Regions from separate parts of the Bradyrhizobium sp. UFLA05-108 genome, predicted to be linked through region 1. Evidence: predicted binding sites of a transcription regulator. Region 1 holds the regulator's gene; the other holds the start of a gene.

Region 1 (7,585 bases):
TGGAGCTACTCGAAGACGAAGTGTTGCGCTGTCTCGGGCTGCTGGGGGCCACCTCGTTTGCCGAGGTGAACGCATCCTGCCTGCATCCGGCGACCGCCACCAACGTACCAAGCGTGTTCAGCGCGTTTCCGCTGCTGGATATCGAGCCTTATCGTTACTGAAAGGATGCAATGACCTCCCTCCTCTCTCCCGGCAGCGCGGATGCGCTCCTGTTCGACCTCGGTCGCGTCGTGCTCGACATCGATTTCTCCAAGGCGATCGCCTGCTGGGCGGGACATGCCGGCTGCGAACCGCAATCGATCGTGACGCGCTATGTCCGCGATGAGGCCTATCGGCTGCACGAGATGGGCAAGATCAGCGACGAGGTCTATTTCGACTCGCTGCGCCGCTCGCTCGGGATCGAAATCTCCGACGCGCAGTTCCTGGAGGGGTGGAACGCGATCTTCGCGGGCGAGATGCCCGACATCGCAAACCTGCTGCCGCGCGCCGCACAACACGTGCCGCTCTACGCCTTCTCCAACACCAACCGGCCGCATGTGGACTATTTCTCGAAGGAGTATGCCGACGTGCTCGGCCATTTCCGCGAGATGTACCTGTCCTCCAGCATCGGCCTGCGCAAACCCGATGCGGAAGCCTTCGACCATGTCGTCGCCGCGATCGGCGTGCCGGCGAGGCGAATCGTGTTCTTCGACGATCTCTCCGAAAACATCGAAGGCGCGCGGGCACGAGGGCTGACCGCGGTTCACGTCACGTCGCCTCACGACGTCGGCGAGGCGCTGAAGGCGCTGGGATTCTAAGCACCCATTGCTGCGGTCGCTCAGCGTTCGGTTCCGGCCATCACGGGGAACTTTTTCAGCAAATTGTGGAACCAACTCACTCTGTGCATTTTTAGACAGAGTTCCCGGAACGGATCAACGCGTCGGGAGTCGTATGTCCGTTGGGATTTTCTACAACGGATGCGTGATCGTGTTGGGCAAGTCTTACTTCAACAAGCAAGCCTCGATCCTTCTCAAGTTCGCCAAGTCAACGTCGAATTCGCAGCTGTCCGCGAAGCTGGTCAGCAAGGCGGCGGATCTCAAATCGCAGGGCGACCCCCTGCCCGAGATGGATCACAGCCTGAAGGCGCCCGACGTCGATCCGGACAATGAAACGGGAGCCACCTGATGCTAGCCGTGAGCCTGGTTGTCGCCGTGGCATGCTTGGCCACCGTCATCCCGGTCCTTCTCGTCATCGAGACGATCGCGCGGCGTCCACGCTAGGCGCATTCAACTGCGCTTGGGTTGAGGCCGATCGAGACGCTGCCGTTGCGCGCGCATGCGGCTCGTCTTCTCCTTGAGCGCCTCGATCTCCTCGTCCAGCTTTGCGCTCTTCGATTTCGGCGGCTCATCGCCGCGCAGCTTCTCGAGCGCTTTCTCAACCGATAGCTTTGAAGTCTCTGCCATCAGGGTTCTCCCGGATGTCTCCTGACGCACCTGCGTGCGATGGCGCGCGGCAATTCTGAGCTGGAAGCGGAAAGGCGCGATATTGTCCTAAAGGGCATCCCTGCCGTTCCGGTGCTGGAGGGACAATTCATCTCCGCCTTCGTGATCGCCCCCTTTTGCCTCGAAGCCTGCACTCGGCTAGAACGCAACGCGACCTGTCCTTCGATTTGCTCAGCAGGAGTTTGCCCGTGGCCCTGATGCCGGTGTCCGACGCGCTTGCCGCAGTGCTTGCCGGCGTAGAGCCGGTGGCCGAGGAGATGGTTGCGCTGGATGCGGCCTACCATCGCGTGCTGGCGCGCGATGTCGCCGCGCGGCGTACGCAGCCGCCGCAGGCGATGTCGGCGATGGATGGCTATGCGGTGCGCGCCGCCGACGCGGCGACGGTGGACGCAGAGCTCACCGTGATCGGCGAGGTCGCGGCCGGCCGGCCATTTGCGGGAGCGGTTGGCGCGGGCCAGGCCGTGCGGATCTTCACTGGCGGCGTGGTGCCCGATGGCGCGGACGCGGTGGTAATCCAGGAGGACACGGTCGCAAACGGCAGGCGCGTCACGATCAAGGAGGCCGCGATCGCTGGACGGCACATCCGTCCTGCTGGCGTCGATTTCTTCGAGGGCGACGTGCTCCTGCGACAGGGAGCCAGACTCACCGAACGCGACCTCTCACTGGCCGCCGGCATGAACCATCCGGAGCTTGCCGTGCGTCGCCGGCCGAGGGTCGCGATTCTCGCGACCGGCGACGAGTTGGTGATGCCGGGCGCAACGCCCGGCGCGGGCCAGATCGTCTTCTCCAACGGCTACGCCCTGCACGCGCTGGCGCGGGCCGAGGGCGCCGAAACGGTCGATCTCGGCATTGCCGCCGATACGGTTGCGGCGACCACCGCCGGGATCCGCCGGGCCCGCGAGAGCGGCGCCGACATCCTCATCACGACCGGCGGTGCGTCGGTCGGCGACCACGATCTGGTCAGGCCAGCGCTCCAGGCCGAAGGCTTCGAGATGGCGTTCTGGAAGATCGCGATGCGGCCGGGCAAGCCGATGATGCACGGCCATCTCGGCGCGATGCGGGTGATCGGCCTGCCCGGCAATCCGGTCTCGTCCTATGTCTGCGGCTTCCTGTTCATGGTGCCGTTGATTCGCGCGCTTGCTGGCCGCTCGCGCGTTCATCACCGCCGCGAGCGCGCCGTGCTCGGGCGCGACGTCGGGCCCAACGACGTCCGCGAGGACTATTTGCGCGCACGGCTCGAGGAGCGCGAGGACGGCACGCTGGTGGCCGTTCCCGTCAACCACCAGGACTCCTCGCTGCTTGCGAATCTTGCTACCGCACAAGCACTTCTCGTGCGCGCGCCGTTCGCGCCAAAGGCCGAAGCAGGCACGCCTTGCGAGGTGTTGCGGCTGCCCTTGTGAGTGCAATCTGATTCGCGCGTGATGCGAACTTCGCCGCGTTCACACAAAATTAAGTGGTTGCGGAACACATATCGAACATATAGTGTCCGTTCATGATTTGTTTCGAGCATCTAGCGGCTTCTGCTGAATCTGGCGTCTCGGAATCGAACGACATCAACCGGGGGATTTGGTCGAGATGTTAACGCGCAAACAATACGAGCTTCTGCGGTTCATCAGTGAGCGCCTCAAGGAAAGCGGTGTGCCGCCCTCCTTCGATGAGATGAAGGACGCGCTCGATCTGCGCTCGAAGTCCGGCATTCACCGCCTGATCACCGCGCTGGAAGAGCGCGGCTTCATCCGTCGCCTGCCTAACCGCGCGCGCGCCATCGAGGTCATCAAGCTGCCCGAGCTTCAAGCCGCAGGCGCCGGCCGCCGCGGCTTCACGCCGAGCGTCATCGAAGGCAATCTCGGCAAGGTGCGGAGCGCCAGCGCGTCTGTCGACGACGGCGAGCGTCCGGTCGCCGTGCCCGTGATGGGACGGATCGCGGCCGGCACGCCGATCGAGGCGTTGCAGACCCGCAGCCACACCATCAGCGTGCCTCCGGACATGCTCGGCTCGGGCGAGCACTATGCGCTCGAAGTGCGCGGCGATTCGATGGTCGATGCCGGCATCCTGGATGGCGACATGGCGCTGATCCAGCGCAACGAGACCGCTGACACCGGCGACATCGTGGTGGCGCTGATCGACGACGAGGAAGCGACGCTCAAGCGTTTCCGCCGGCGCGGCGCGTCGATCGCGCTGGAGCCCGCCAACACCGCCTATGAGGTGCGCATCCTGCCGCCGAACCGGGTGAAGATTCAGGGCAAGCTGATCGGGCTGTATCGGAAGTACTGATTGCCCAGCAGAAAGTACCGATTGCCCGGCAGATTGCCAGCCATCGCACGGCGATACGGGCGGACGGATCGTCCGCTCCAGCAAAATAGCGTTGTCGCTTCCACTGTGATTATCCCTACACCTGCACAGAGCTAATCCTCAAGCATGGCAGGCGCGAATGCGCTGTGCGGGCTGCAGAGGACAAAACCCATGCGGCAGGTGATTTTAGGCGTGATCTCGGCAGCCTTGATCGCGGGATCGGCACCTGCGAGCGATGCAGCGCAACACCACGCCGCCCGAAAGGCCACGCCGCCCGAAAGGCAGAGCACGCGGCGGCAACCAGCGCGCCATTCCGCAATTCCAACAATGCGATCGCACCTGCGCCGCAGGCGAGCTGGCCCTCTTCAGGGTACTCCGCTGCCGGCGCTGATGGAAGCTCGCGTGAGTGAATGATGTGAACCAAGATAGAGTCTCGGCGAGAGGCTTTGTTCCTCGTTTGCCGGGAAAGATAATGTGATCGGGCGATGCGCAGACGGGCCGCAGATTTGCCCACAAACGCGATACACTCGTAGGCTTCCAACTCTGGTAGAGGCCTGCGCCTCCGGGGGGGCGCGGACCTGCTATCTCGCATGAGGAGCACTCCGATGTGTGACTACAGCCTACATGCCGTTGCGACCCGCCCCGCTCAAGTCGGCGAGACGATCGTCACGACAACCTTCCGCGGCACCTCGACGCGTGGATTTGCGTCGGAGCGTGATCTCTCGGTTGCCGTCTGCCTCCTGCCAGGCACCGAGCTCGCCTTCGCCGACAACGTCCGCTACGACAATCGCTGGATCTGGACGCGCACCGTCAATTCCCGCGTCGGCAAGTTCGGTAAGGTCGATCCGCACATTCCCGATCGTCATCATGATGCGATCGAATTCCCCGACGGCAACTACGTGCTGGTAACGCAGCTCGTCGAGGGACAGCGTGCCACGGTTCTGCAATTGCCGGTGACGCAGCCGCTCGGCGAGAAGACAGAGCAGCCCGCCGTCGAGCAGCACACGACCACGACGCCCACGACACGCCTGCCGATCGGCTGACGCGTCTTTCAATCCTCGGCCTGCAGGTCGGCCTCCGATGGCGTAGCATCCTTGCTGCGTGGAGTAGCCGGCCGCGGTGCGAGGCTGAGCTCGAAATCGCTATCGCCGGCCCCGGCCGGCGACCAGGGGCGGTTTGCGCTCCTTGCTTTCACCGTTTGCAGCGTGAAACCGTCGCCATCGCGCGATAGCGCGAGTGCGCCCTGCGTCTTCAGACGCTCGCGATCCACGACCATCGCCGCGCAACCGGCTGCTGCAGGCTTCGCCGTCACCACCAGCGCGGCGCGGCTGCAATCGTCCGCCAGCGCGTCGATACGCAACGAGAGCGCGACCAGGCGACCATCGGCGAGCGGCGTCACGCAACCGCCTTCGTCGCATGAGACGCCATCGGCGAGCGACGCATCAGTCGCGCCGCGCGGATCAGCATCAGATGCAAGCCACTCCTTGAGAAGAAAATTGTCCTTGCCGGTTCGGATCAGGTGCAGTTGGCCGCCCTTGCCGCGCACCGCGATGCTGTGGCCGTCGCCTGCGATCAGGATGTCGGGCTGGCGCACGTGCAGCGCCCAACCGATTGCGAGCGTCAGCACGACGGCGCCCACCCAGCGCAGCGGCGTGCGCAACAGGCCCATCAAACGAGACCAATGCTGGCGGCAGTCAACGGGCCGGTCCCGAAGGCGGTGATGCGGCCGACGGCGCCAGGCAACGCCGCGACCCAGCGCGTCACAACGACCATCCAGTCGATGCCGATCCCCATCAGCCACCAGAATACGCCATCAAGCCCGAACGGCGCTGCGATCAGCCCCAAAAGTCCGGCCGGCATCACCAGCGCCGAGACCACCGGCATCGCCGCGAGATTGGCGAGCACGCCGTAGGGCGTGACGCGATGAAAATGGAAGGCGGCATAGGGCGTCGTCGCGAGCCCCGCGATCAGCGAGGCCATCAGCAGCATGACGAGCTCGCGGCCGCCTCACAGCGCGATGCGCGCAGTGACGGAGTGATCGGGCGAGGCCAACAGGTTCGGCATGCCGATCTGCACCAGCCCGACGAGACCAAGCGTCGCCGCGAACGACATCTGGAAGCTCGGATGCACCAACGCCTCCGGCGCGACAGCGAGCACGATCATCGCGGCCACCGCGAGCGTGCGGAAAGTGATGGCGCGACGATCGACCATCACCGCGATCAGCACCACCGCCGTCATGAAGAACGATCTTTGTGTTGCGACCTCCGCGCCGGACAGCAGCAGGTAGAACGCGGCAGCCACCAGTGCTGCCGCAGCGGACCATTTTTTGATCGGATAGCCCACTGCAAATCCCGGGATCAGCGCCAGCAGCGCGCGTACCGCAAAGAACACGACGCCGGCGACGACCGCCATGTGATAGCCGGAGATCGACAGCACGTGCCCGAGGCCGGAGATGAACATCGCATCGTTGACGGGCTCGGTGATTGCGTCGCGCCGCCCGGTGAGCAACGCGGTGGCAATCGCGCGATTGTCGCCGTCGAGCGTGGCGCGGATGCGCGCGTCGATCGCATCCCGCAGGCCTTGCATGGTGGCGGCATAGCGCAGCCGCCAACCTCCGGCTTCCGGTGGAGCGGCGACCGTGATCGCGCCCATCGCAAAGCCGGAAGCGCCGATGCCCTGAAAGAACATGTCGCGGGAGAAATCGTAGCTGCCGGGACGCAGCGGCGCGAGCGGCGGCATCAGCCGCGCCTTGAGTTGCACGAAGCTGCCGACCTCGGGCGCTGTGCCCTTGCGCACCGACAGCCGCACACGCTCGAGCTGGATGTCGCCGCGCGGCGCCTCCATCGCAGTCACCCGCAGCACGAAACGGTCGGTGCGCTCGCGGATATCGCGCGTCTCGACGAAGCCGGACAGCGCCACCGAATAGAGTGGCTTGGCCAGCACGGTGTGCGCGATGCGCGCGGTCTTCCAGGTCGCCGTAGCAAAGCCCGCGGCGATCGCTGCGATCATGATGGCGGGTGCGAACAACCGGCTCCGCCGCAGCAGCACGGCACCCGCCATGAGCACCAGCGCCGTGATCGCGGCGACCGCGAGCACGGGTTCGTGGTCGGCGCAAAATAGAGGGCAATCCCGGCACCGAAGGCCACGGGCACCCACGGCAGCAGCCGACCGGCGCCAGCTTCCGCCTTGGCCCATCCGCGCAACGTCCCGGCCAACGACGACCAACGCGCCAAAGCCTGCCGGCACAAGCCCGCCGGCCGAAGCGGCACGGCCCGCTGGCCATGTCCCGGCGATCCCCTGAGAGCGGTGTGGCCGGGAAGGCTCCGCCATTCCTGCACCTTACGATACGCGACGGGTGCGGAGGCTACCGGAAGGTGCAGGGACGCGAATAGCGGAACGGAAAGGGAACCAGCCGAAGGGCGGCTACTTTTCCTCTTCCATCGTTACGGCCACCGCCGCCTTGGCGGAGAGCCGCACCTTGTTGCCCTCGACATCGGCAACCAGGCCCTTGTCGATGAAATGATGATGGCCCTTGTGGCTGCCCTCGCCGCTATCCTTCCTGGTCAGCTTGATGCGGTTGCCCTCGACGCGGTCGACGGTGCCGATATGAACGCCGTCGGCGCCGATCACTTCCATGTGCTCTGCGATGTTTTGCATGATGGCGAATCCTTGTTGATCCCACACAACGCGTGGGCAACCTTTCCGTTCACTTCCCCCGTCATTCCGGGGCGCGACGAAGTCGCGAGCCCGGAATGACGACCAAATGTGACGGCGCTATTGCTGGATCAGCGGCGTTCGCGACGACACATGGT
Region 2 (7,585 bases), on a different contig from region 1:
TCCCGATAACGGCCGAAGGCGCCGGCCATCTGGATCGCCGTGCTGGTCAGGGCGCCCACGGCCAGCAGGGCCATCAGCACCAGGAGAAGCGTGCTTACCGATTTCCTAATTATCGTCATTGGCAGGGCGTCCAGTTTCGTGCGGCGGCACTGTGCCGCGCGACCTGCCAACGTTCCGTTAAGGTTCTAATTGAATTGGCTGCAATGCAAATCTGCCGCAACGACTGGTTGGTCTAGACAATGAATCTGGACGAACGGCCGAGGAGGCCGGCGCGCTGCGCCGGCCTCACGCGAGGTCACGCAACCTTGGTGAAATCCGGCGGGCGGCGCTCGGCAAAGGCGGTGAAGGCCTCCCGGGCCTCCGCGGTACGCAGGCGCTGTGCGAACTGCTCGCCTTCGGCCGTCATCTGCGCGACCAGCGCCTCACCGTTTCGCATCAGCCGTTTGGTGGCGATCAGCGCGCCGGCCGGCTGCTTTGCGAGGCGCTGCGCGAGCGCGGCAACCTCGACATCGAGCTTGTCGAGCGCCACGATCCGGTTGGCGAGACCCCATTCGAGCGCGGTATTCGCCGGCACGGCCTCGCCAAGCGCGAACATCTCGTAGGCGCGGACGTGACCGATACGCAGCGGCATCAACAGGCTCGAGGCCGCCTCCGGCACCAACGCCAGGCTGACGAACGGCGTCGACAACAGCGCATTGTCGGCGAGCACGACGAGATCGCAATGCAGGAGCATCGTGGTGCCGACGCCGACCGCGCGGCCCTGGACGGCCGCCACCAGCGGGCGCGTGCAGCGCGCCAGCGACTGGATGAACCTGACGACGTTGCGGCTGCCCTCGGATTTGCCGGTGGCAACCGCGGCGAATTCGCCAACGTCGTTGCCAGCCGTGAACATGTCGCCCTCTCCGCGGATCAAGAGCACGCGGACCGACGGATCGGTCTCGGCGCCCTCGATGGTATCGGCGAGCTTGCCGTACATCGCATCCGTCAGCGCATTCTTCTTATCGGGGCGCGCCAGGGTCAGCGTCAACACGCCATTGGTCATCTCGGTTCGGACATGCTCGGTCATGGAACGGCTCCTCTCATTCGTCTGTTGCTCGTGGAAACTTGGTTTGAACGCTCGCCAGCCAGCGTGCGACGATGTCGATCTCGGCGCTGGAAAATCCTTCCGTCAGCGCCGCGTTGATGTCCGCGGCAGCCGCCTTCGCACGCGCCTCGGCCACACGGCCCTTCGGCGTCAACCAGACGCGCCAAGCGCGACCGTCTTCGCGGTCGGCCCGCCGCTCGACCAGCCTTGCCGCGGCCATCCGGTCGACGAGACCGGAGATGCCCGCCGGCCCAAGATCGAGCGCGGCCCCCGCCTCGCCCATCAGCACGCCGTCCTGTCGGCCGAGGATGAACAGAAGGCCCGCCTGAGATGGCGTCACCTCGCTCTCCGGCTGCGCCGCCATGAAGCGCTGCAGCCGGCGCTGCGCGACGTTCAGGAGGTAGATCAGCCGATGGTGCCTTACGGCTGTCACGCGCGGCGCAATTTATTTCGCATGCGAAATATATAGTCCGACGCAACCGGTCTGTAAAGCGGCCGCGGCGTCAAGCCGGCGCGACGCGACAGCCGTCCAAAAACAAGACCGCGGCGGTGCGGACGCGGCGCTCGATCTCCTTGCGCGACGGCAACGGCACACCGCCATAGATCGCGGCGCGCTGAGGGGCCGAGACGGCCATGCCGATCAGCATGCCCGCGGCCTCCTCGACATTGTCGAGCGCAAGGCGCTCTGTCTTCACCTGGACGCGCAGCCAGCGCGCCAGCGCGGCCGCCGTACGCGCAATGCCGTTGCGGTAGAAGGTCACGGCGAGATCCGGGAACGCGGCGGATTCCTGTAGCACGATGCGCTGCAGTGCGACGACCTCCGGATCGAGCGCGAGCTCGGCGCAGGCGAGCAGCACGGTGGATAGGGCCTCCGCAATGTCGGCGTGATCGATGCCTTTGAGTTGCACGTCGGAAAGCTGCCGGTCGAGCCGATCGGCGACCATGGCCTCGAACAACGCCGCCTTGGCCGGAAACAGCCGATAGAGCGTCTTGGTAGAAATGCCGGCGCGGCGCGCCAGCTCCTCGGTGCTGGTCGCCGCGTAGCCGTTCTCGGCAAAGGCGTGCCGTGCGGCGTCGAAGATGATCTGACGCGTCTCGCTGTCATCGCGCAGTGGCGGCCGTCCGCGGGGGCGGTATTCGCTGGAAGATTTTTCCTGAGCCATGTCTTTACATGATGCCTGTCATTCTATTGACAGTTTTCAAGCTAGTCGTATTTTGGAAATCGTCAAGTTTCCTAATTCAGGGAGCCGCCCATGTCCGTCCACACCAGCCCATCCAAGATCGAAGCCACAGGGGTTCCGGCCAGTCTGCCGCAGAGCCTGCTGCCCGCCGAAACGGCGTCCGCCCCACCCAGAAAGTTCAACCTTCGCAAGCTGTTGCTTGCCGGTGTCGCAGCTGCCGCGCTGGCCGGCGCGAGCTGGTACGGTTACGACTACTGGACGGTCGGCCGCTTCCTCGTCTCCACCGATGACGCCTATGTGAAAGCCGACAACACCACCATCGCGCCGAAGGTCAGCGGCTATCTCGTCCAGGTGCAGGTCGCCGATAACGAGCACGTGAAGGCGGGCCAGGTGCTGGCCCGGATCGACGACCGCGACTTCAAGGTCGCGCTCGACCAGGCCCGCGCCGACGTTGCGGCCGCGAGCGCCACCATCACGAGCAAGGAGGCGCAGCTCGAGGTTCAGCAGGCGGTGATCGCGGCAGCCAAGGCGACGATCGACGTCGACACTGCAACCAAGACCTTCGCGGGCCAGGAGAACAAGCGCTACACGGACCTCGCTGCGACGGGCTACGGCAGCGTGCAGAATGCGCAGCAGGCACAGGCGCGCGATGCCGGCGCAAACGCCGCCATCCAGCGCGACACCGCCAATCTCGCCTCCGCCCTCAAGCAGGTCGATCTGTTGAAGGCCGAGATCGTGCAGGCCAGGGCCGCTCTCGCCCGCGCGGAAGCCGTGCAGCACCAGGCCGAGCTCAATCTTGGCTACACGACACTCGTCTCCCCGATCGACGGCGTGATCGGCAACCGCACACTTCGCGTCGGCCAGTACGTGCAGGCCGGCACGCAGTTGATGTCGATCGTGCCGGCCGATGGCGCCTATGTGGTCGCCAACTTCAAGGAGACCCAGCTCACCAACGTGCATGCCGGCCAGACGGTCGACATCGAGGTCGATATGTTCCCGGGCCAGGTCGTGCATGGCCATGTCGATTCGATCGCGCCCGCGAGCGGTCAGGAGTTCGCGCTGCTGCCGCCCGACAACGCCACCGGCAACTTCACCAAGGTGGTTCAACGCATCCCCGTCAGGATCGCGCTCGACGCCGAGAACGCGCCGTCGATCGCGCTGCGGCCGGGCATGTCGGTGATCCCGACGATTGCGACGCGTTCCAGCGCGCCTGCCGCGCTGGCAGCGACTGCACCCAAGGCAAATCAGACCAAGGCAAATCAGACCAAGACAAATCAGACCACGGCAAACCAGACCTCCGGAGGGTCGCGCCATGTCCAGCAGCCCCTCAATCCCAGCGCCCGCACGCTCGATTCCGGCCGCGACGCCTGATCGCGTCGTCACTGACCCGAATCGCGCCAGCGCCACGATCTGGATCGCCGTCTTCGCGGCGATGATCGGCGCCTTCATGGCGATCCTGAACATCCAGATCACCAACGCCTCGCTGCTCAACATCGAGGGCGGCATCGGCACCGGCGTCGACAACGGCTCCTGGATCTCGACGTCCTATCTGATCGGCGAAATCATCGTCATCCCGCTCACCGACTATTTGTCGCGCGTGTTCTCGTTCCGTAACATCATCCTGAGCTTTGCGACGCTGTTTGCGGCATTCTCCGTCGCCTGCGCCTTCACCCACGACCTGCCCTCGATGATCGCGATGCGCGGCTTGCAGGGCTTCTTCGGCGGCGTGCTGATCCCGATGGCCTTCACGCTCGTCTTCACCAAGCTGCCCAAGGGCCAGCAGCCGATTGGCCTTGCGATGTTCTCGCTCGCGGTGACCTTTGCGCCCGCGATCGGCCCGACCATCGGCGGCTATCTCACCGAGAATTACGGTTGGCAGACCATCTTCTTCGTCAACGTCGTCCCGACCGCGGTCATGGTCACCACGCTGTTCTTCACGCTGGAGCGCCAGCCGCTTCAGCTGGGCCTGCTGCGCGAAGGCGACTGGTTCGGCATCGCCACAATGGCCGTCGGCCTGGCCTCGCTCCAGGCCGTGCTCGAGGAAGGCAACAAGGACGACTGGTTCGGCTCGCCCTTCATCGTGCGACTTGCCATTGTCGCGGCCGTCAGCCTCGCGCTGTTCATCTACAATGAGCTGGTCGTGGAAAAGCCGCTGTTGCGCCTGCGGTTGCTCACGCAATGGAATTTCGGCGTCGGCACGATCGCCTCGGTCTTCCTCGGCTTCGCTCTGTTCGGCTCGGTCTATCTGCTGCCCGCCTATCTCGGCCAGGTGCAGGGCTACAACGCCGAGCAGATCGGCAACGTGCTGGCCTGGACCGGCCTGCCGCAGCTTCTCTTGATTCCGCTGGTGCCGAAGCTGATGCAGCGCTTCGATGCCCGCTATATCGCGACCGTCGGCCTGCTGCTGTTCGCCACGAGCTCCTTCATGAACATCATGATGTCGCTCGATTATGCGGGCGATCAGTTCCTCGCGCCCAACGTCGTGCGAGCGGTCGGCCAGGCGCTGACGCTGGCGCCGCTCTCCGCGCTCAGCCTCGGCAGCGTCGCGCCGCAGGACGCGGCCGCCGCCTCCGGCATCTCCAACATGATGCGCAACCTCGGCGGCGCGATCGGCACCGCCGTGCTCGCGACCATCGTTACCAAGCGCGAGCAATTCCATTCCAACATCATCGGGCAATCCGTGACGCTCGGCCGCGAGGAGGTCCGCGGCCGCATCGCGCAGCTCACGAACTACTTTGTCGCCCATGGCGTGCCGGATCCCAACGCCGCGCATGAGCAGGCCGTCATCGCGCTCGGCAAGCTGGTCAAGCGCCAGGCGCTGGTGATGGGCTTTTCCGACACCTTTGCCGTGATCGGCGTCGTGCTGGTGCTGGCCGCGATCGCGGTGCTGCTGATGCGGCGCGGCAAGGTGGCGGGCGGCCCGGCGCACTAGGCGTCGCCCATCCATTTTTTGAGCGGCCGTCACGCTTGACGGCCGCCATTTTTTATGTTCTTTCTTTGTTCCATTCAAGTTTAAGTTGTAGCACGAGTTAATTTCATGATGAGTGATATGTACAGCGATGGCGGCGGGCCGGCCCAGCTCGTGATTCATGATGATGAAGATACGCCGGAGGAATTCGTAATCGAGCTGCTGCGCCGGGTTTTCGGCAAGTCGGAGCGTGACGCGGTCGCGCTGATGACCCGGATTGAGCGGGAGCAACGAGCAGGTTGCGGCCCCTACCCGCGATCCGTCGCCGATGCCCTTCTCAAATCTGCGCTGCAGCACATTCAATTTGCGGGTCACGGCCTGCGGATCACGCTCGAGCCGGTCAAGACGAGTTGCGAACTTTGCGGCAAGCCCGAGGCGCAGACCGACGTGCGGCTCGGGAGCCGTACGATCTGGTTGTGCAGCGACTGCATGCGTGCGGCAGGCAACACGGGCCATGAGCCGGAAGAAGAGGAGTTCGAATATGCCTGCGAGGTTCTGGACCGGCATTTTACCGGCGTCCCGCTCAGCAAGCTCGTCACCACGGTTCGCCAGTTTCCAGGACACATGCGCGCGGACGTCCAGGCGGCCATCGATCGGCTGCTCGCCTCCGCGATCCGGTTGTTCGGCATCAACGACGAACAACGCTACGAGACGCTGTCGATTGCGAGACTTCTGCGTGACGGCCGCCATGCGCAGGCGATTGCACCGCTGCAATATTTCGATGTCGACGTTGGCGAGAACAATCCGGTCAAGTGCCTCGACAACGGGCTGTGGCTGTGCACGCAGGGCGATCTCCGCTACGCGGTACTGCTCTGCGCGCATCGTGAATACAGCCGTGAGGCCGGAATTCGGATCGAAATCGCCGTACCCTCGGGCATCGCAGGCGCGGCCCTCGTCCAGCGATGCTTCGGCGAGCTGGAGCAGGCGATGCAGGCCGCGCGCACCTATCGCGGCAAAATCCTCTCGCTCGACGCCGACCGCGATTATCGCGGCCGCTCTCGCGGCATCACCGTACACCGCCTGCCGCTGGTCGCACGCGACGAGGTCATCCTGCCGGAGCAGACCCTGCGGCTGCTTGATCGCAACGTCCTGAGATTCGTCGGCACCCGCGATCAATTGCGCCAGCTCGGCCAGTCGACGCGCAAGGGCATTTTGCTGTACGGCCCGCCGGGCACCGGCAAGACGCACACAATCCGCTATCTCGCGACGCATTTGCCCGGGCATACGACCCTGATCATCACCGCCGAGCAAATGGGCCTTCTCGGCGCGTATATGAGCCTGGCGCGGCTCCTCCAGCCCTCGATGGTGGTGATCGAGGATGTCGATCTCATCGCCCGCAACCGCAATGACATGGGTCCGTGCGAGGAATCGCTGCTGAACAGGTTGCTCAACGAGATGGACGGGCTGAAGGAGGATGCAGACATCCTGTTCGTCCTGACCACCAACCGGCCGGAGGACCTCGAAGGTGCGCTTGCCGGCCGGCCCGGCCGCATCGACCAGGCCATCGAAGTGCCTCTCCCCGACGAGATCGGCCGCAGCAGGCTGGTACGACTCTACGGCAAGGGGCTGCCGCTCGATGACGCGATCATCATCGAAGCGGCGCGGCGCAGCGAAGGTACGAGTTGCGCCTTCATCAAGGAATTGATGCGGCGGCTGGCACAGGCGAGCCTGGCGCGTGACGGTGGCCATTCCGTCATCTCAGCCGACATCAATGAGGCGCTCGACGACATGCTGTTCTCCGGCGGTCGCCTCAATGCGCAGCTGCTCGGCGGCGCGCAGGCGATGGCGGCGGGATGATGACCGTTCTCGCCGCTGGAGCATGATCCGGAAAAGTGTGAAGCGGTTTTCCCTCGCGACAAACGCGGAACGCGTTTGCGCGGAGATCATGCTCAAACGAAAATCTAAAGCGCGATGACGATTCATTCCAATCTCATCGCGCTTTAGACTGGTCTAGTACTCCGCCGCGAGATGCCGGGCGATGTCGTCGACCGGAAGCCGCGTCAGGTCCTTGGGCAGTTCGCCGACGATGCGCGCCTTGACGTCCGCATGGAACGCGTCGCGCAGGTCCGCCAATGCGCGTGGCGGTGCAATGACGACGAGCGCCTTCACGTCGCGCTCGCGGACGAGCTGCTCCATCGCGGCTGCGACACGCCGGGCGAAGCGATGCTCCTCGATATCGTGCCAGTCGGTCGGCTGGACCGCCGCCCTTTGCCCTGTCGGCTTGCTGACACGGCCGGGACGATCGGTCCCCTGTTCGCGCGTCGGCGGATTATCATCTGCGAACACGTCCTCGGTTTTCAGGTTCGGCTTCGCGGGATTGCCTTCGTTGCGCAGGAACAGCGCCTTGCAGCC

What was found. The regulator LexA, encoded in region 1, represses DNA repair genes until DNA is damaged. The targets are predictions, from matches to a motif close to TGTTCNNNNTGTGTTCNG.
Region 2: SO140_RS11635 (ATP-dependent Clp protease adaptor ClpS) is a predicted target of LexA. The motif match lies at 5,253-5,270, and genes of this name have one in related genera.

The regions. Positions count from the first base shown of each region.
Region 1 is NZ_JBANAZ010000020.1:62,279-69,863, reverse strand. Features, by position in the region: gene SO140_RS16860 (alpha-hydroxy acid oxidase) at 1-161, shown strand, start outside; gene SO140_RS16855 (HAD-IA family hydrolase) at 171-797, shown strand; gene SO140_RS16850 (hypothetical protein) at 931-1,164, shown strand; gene SO140_RS16845 (hypothetical protein) at 1,266-1,442, opposite strand; gene SO140_RS16840 (molybdopterin molybdotransferase MoeA) at 1,670-2,881, shown strand; gene lexA (transcriptional repressor LexA) at 3,057-3,755, shown strand; gene SO140_RS16830 (hypothetical protein) at 4,379-4,816, shown strand; partial or broken gene SO140_RS16825 (ComEC/Rec2 family competence protein) at 4,825-7,103, opposite strand; gene SO140_RS16820 (DUF2171 domain-containing protein) at 7,197-7,430, opposite strand; gene SO140_RS16815 (YybH family protein) at 7,548-7,585, opposite strand, start outside.
Region 2 is NZ_JBANAZ010000012.1:37,663-45,247, forward strand. Features, by position in the region: gene SO140_RS11605 (methyl-accepting chemotaxis protein) at 1-119, opposite strand, end outside; gene SO140_RS11610 (enoyl-CoA hydratase) at 296-1,066, opposite strand; gene SO140_RS11615 (MarR family winged helix-turn-helix transcriptional regulator) at 1,080-1,448, opposite strand; gene SO140_RS11620 (TetR/AcrR family transcriptional regulator) at 1,588-2,247, opposite strand; gene SO140_RS11625 (HlyD family secretion protein) at 2,338-3,636, shown strand; gene SO140_RS11630 (MDR family MFS transporter) at 3,578-5,197, shown strand; gene SO140_RS11635 (ATP-dependent Clp protease adaptor ClpS) at 5,303-7,030, shown strand; gene SO140_RS11640 (host attachment protein) at 7,184-7,585, opposite strand, start outside.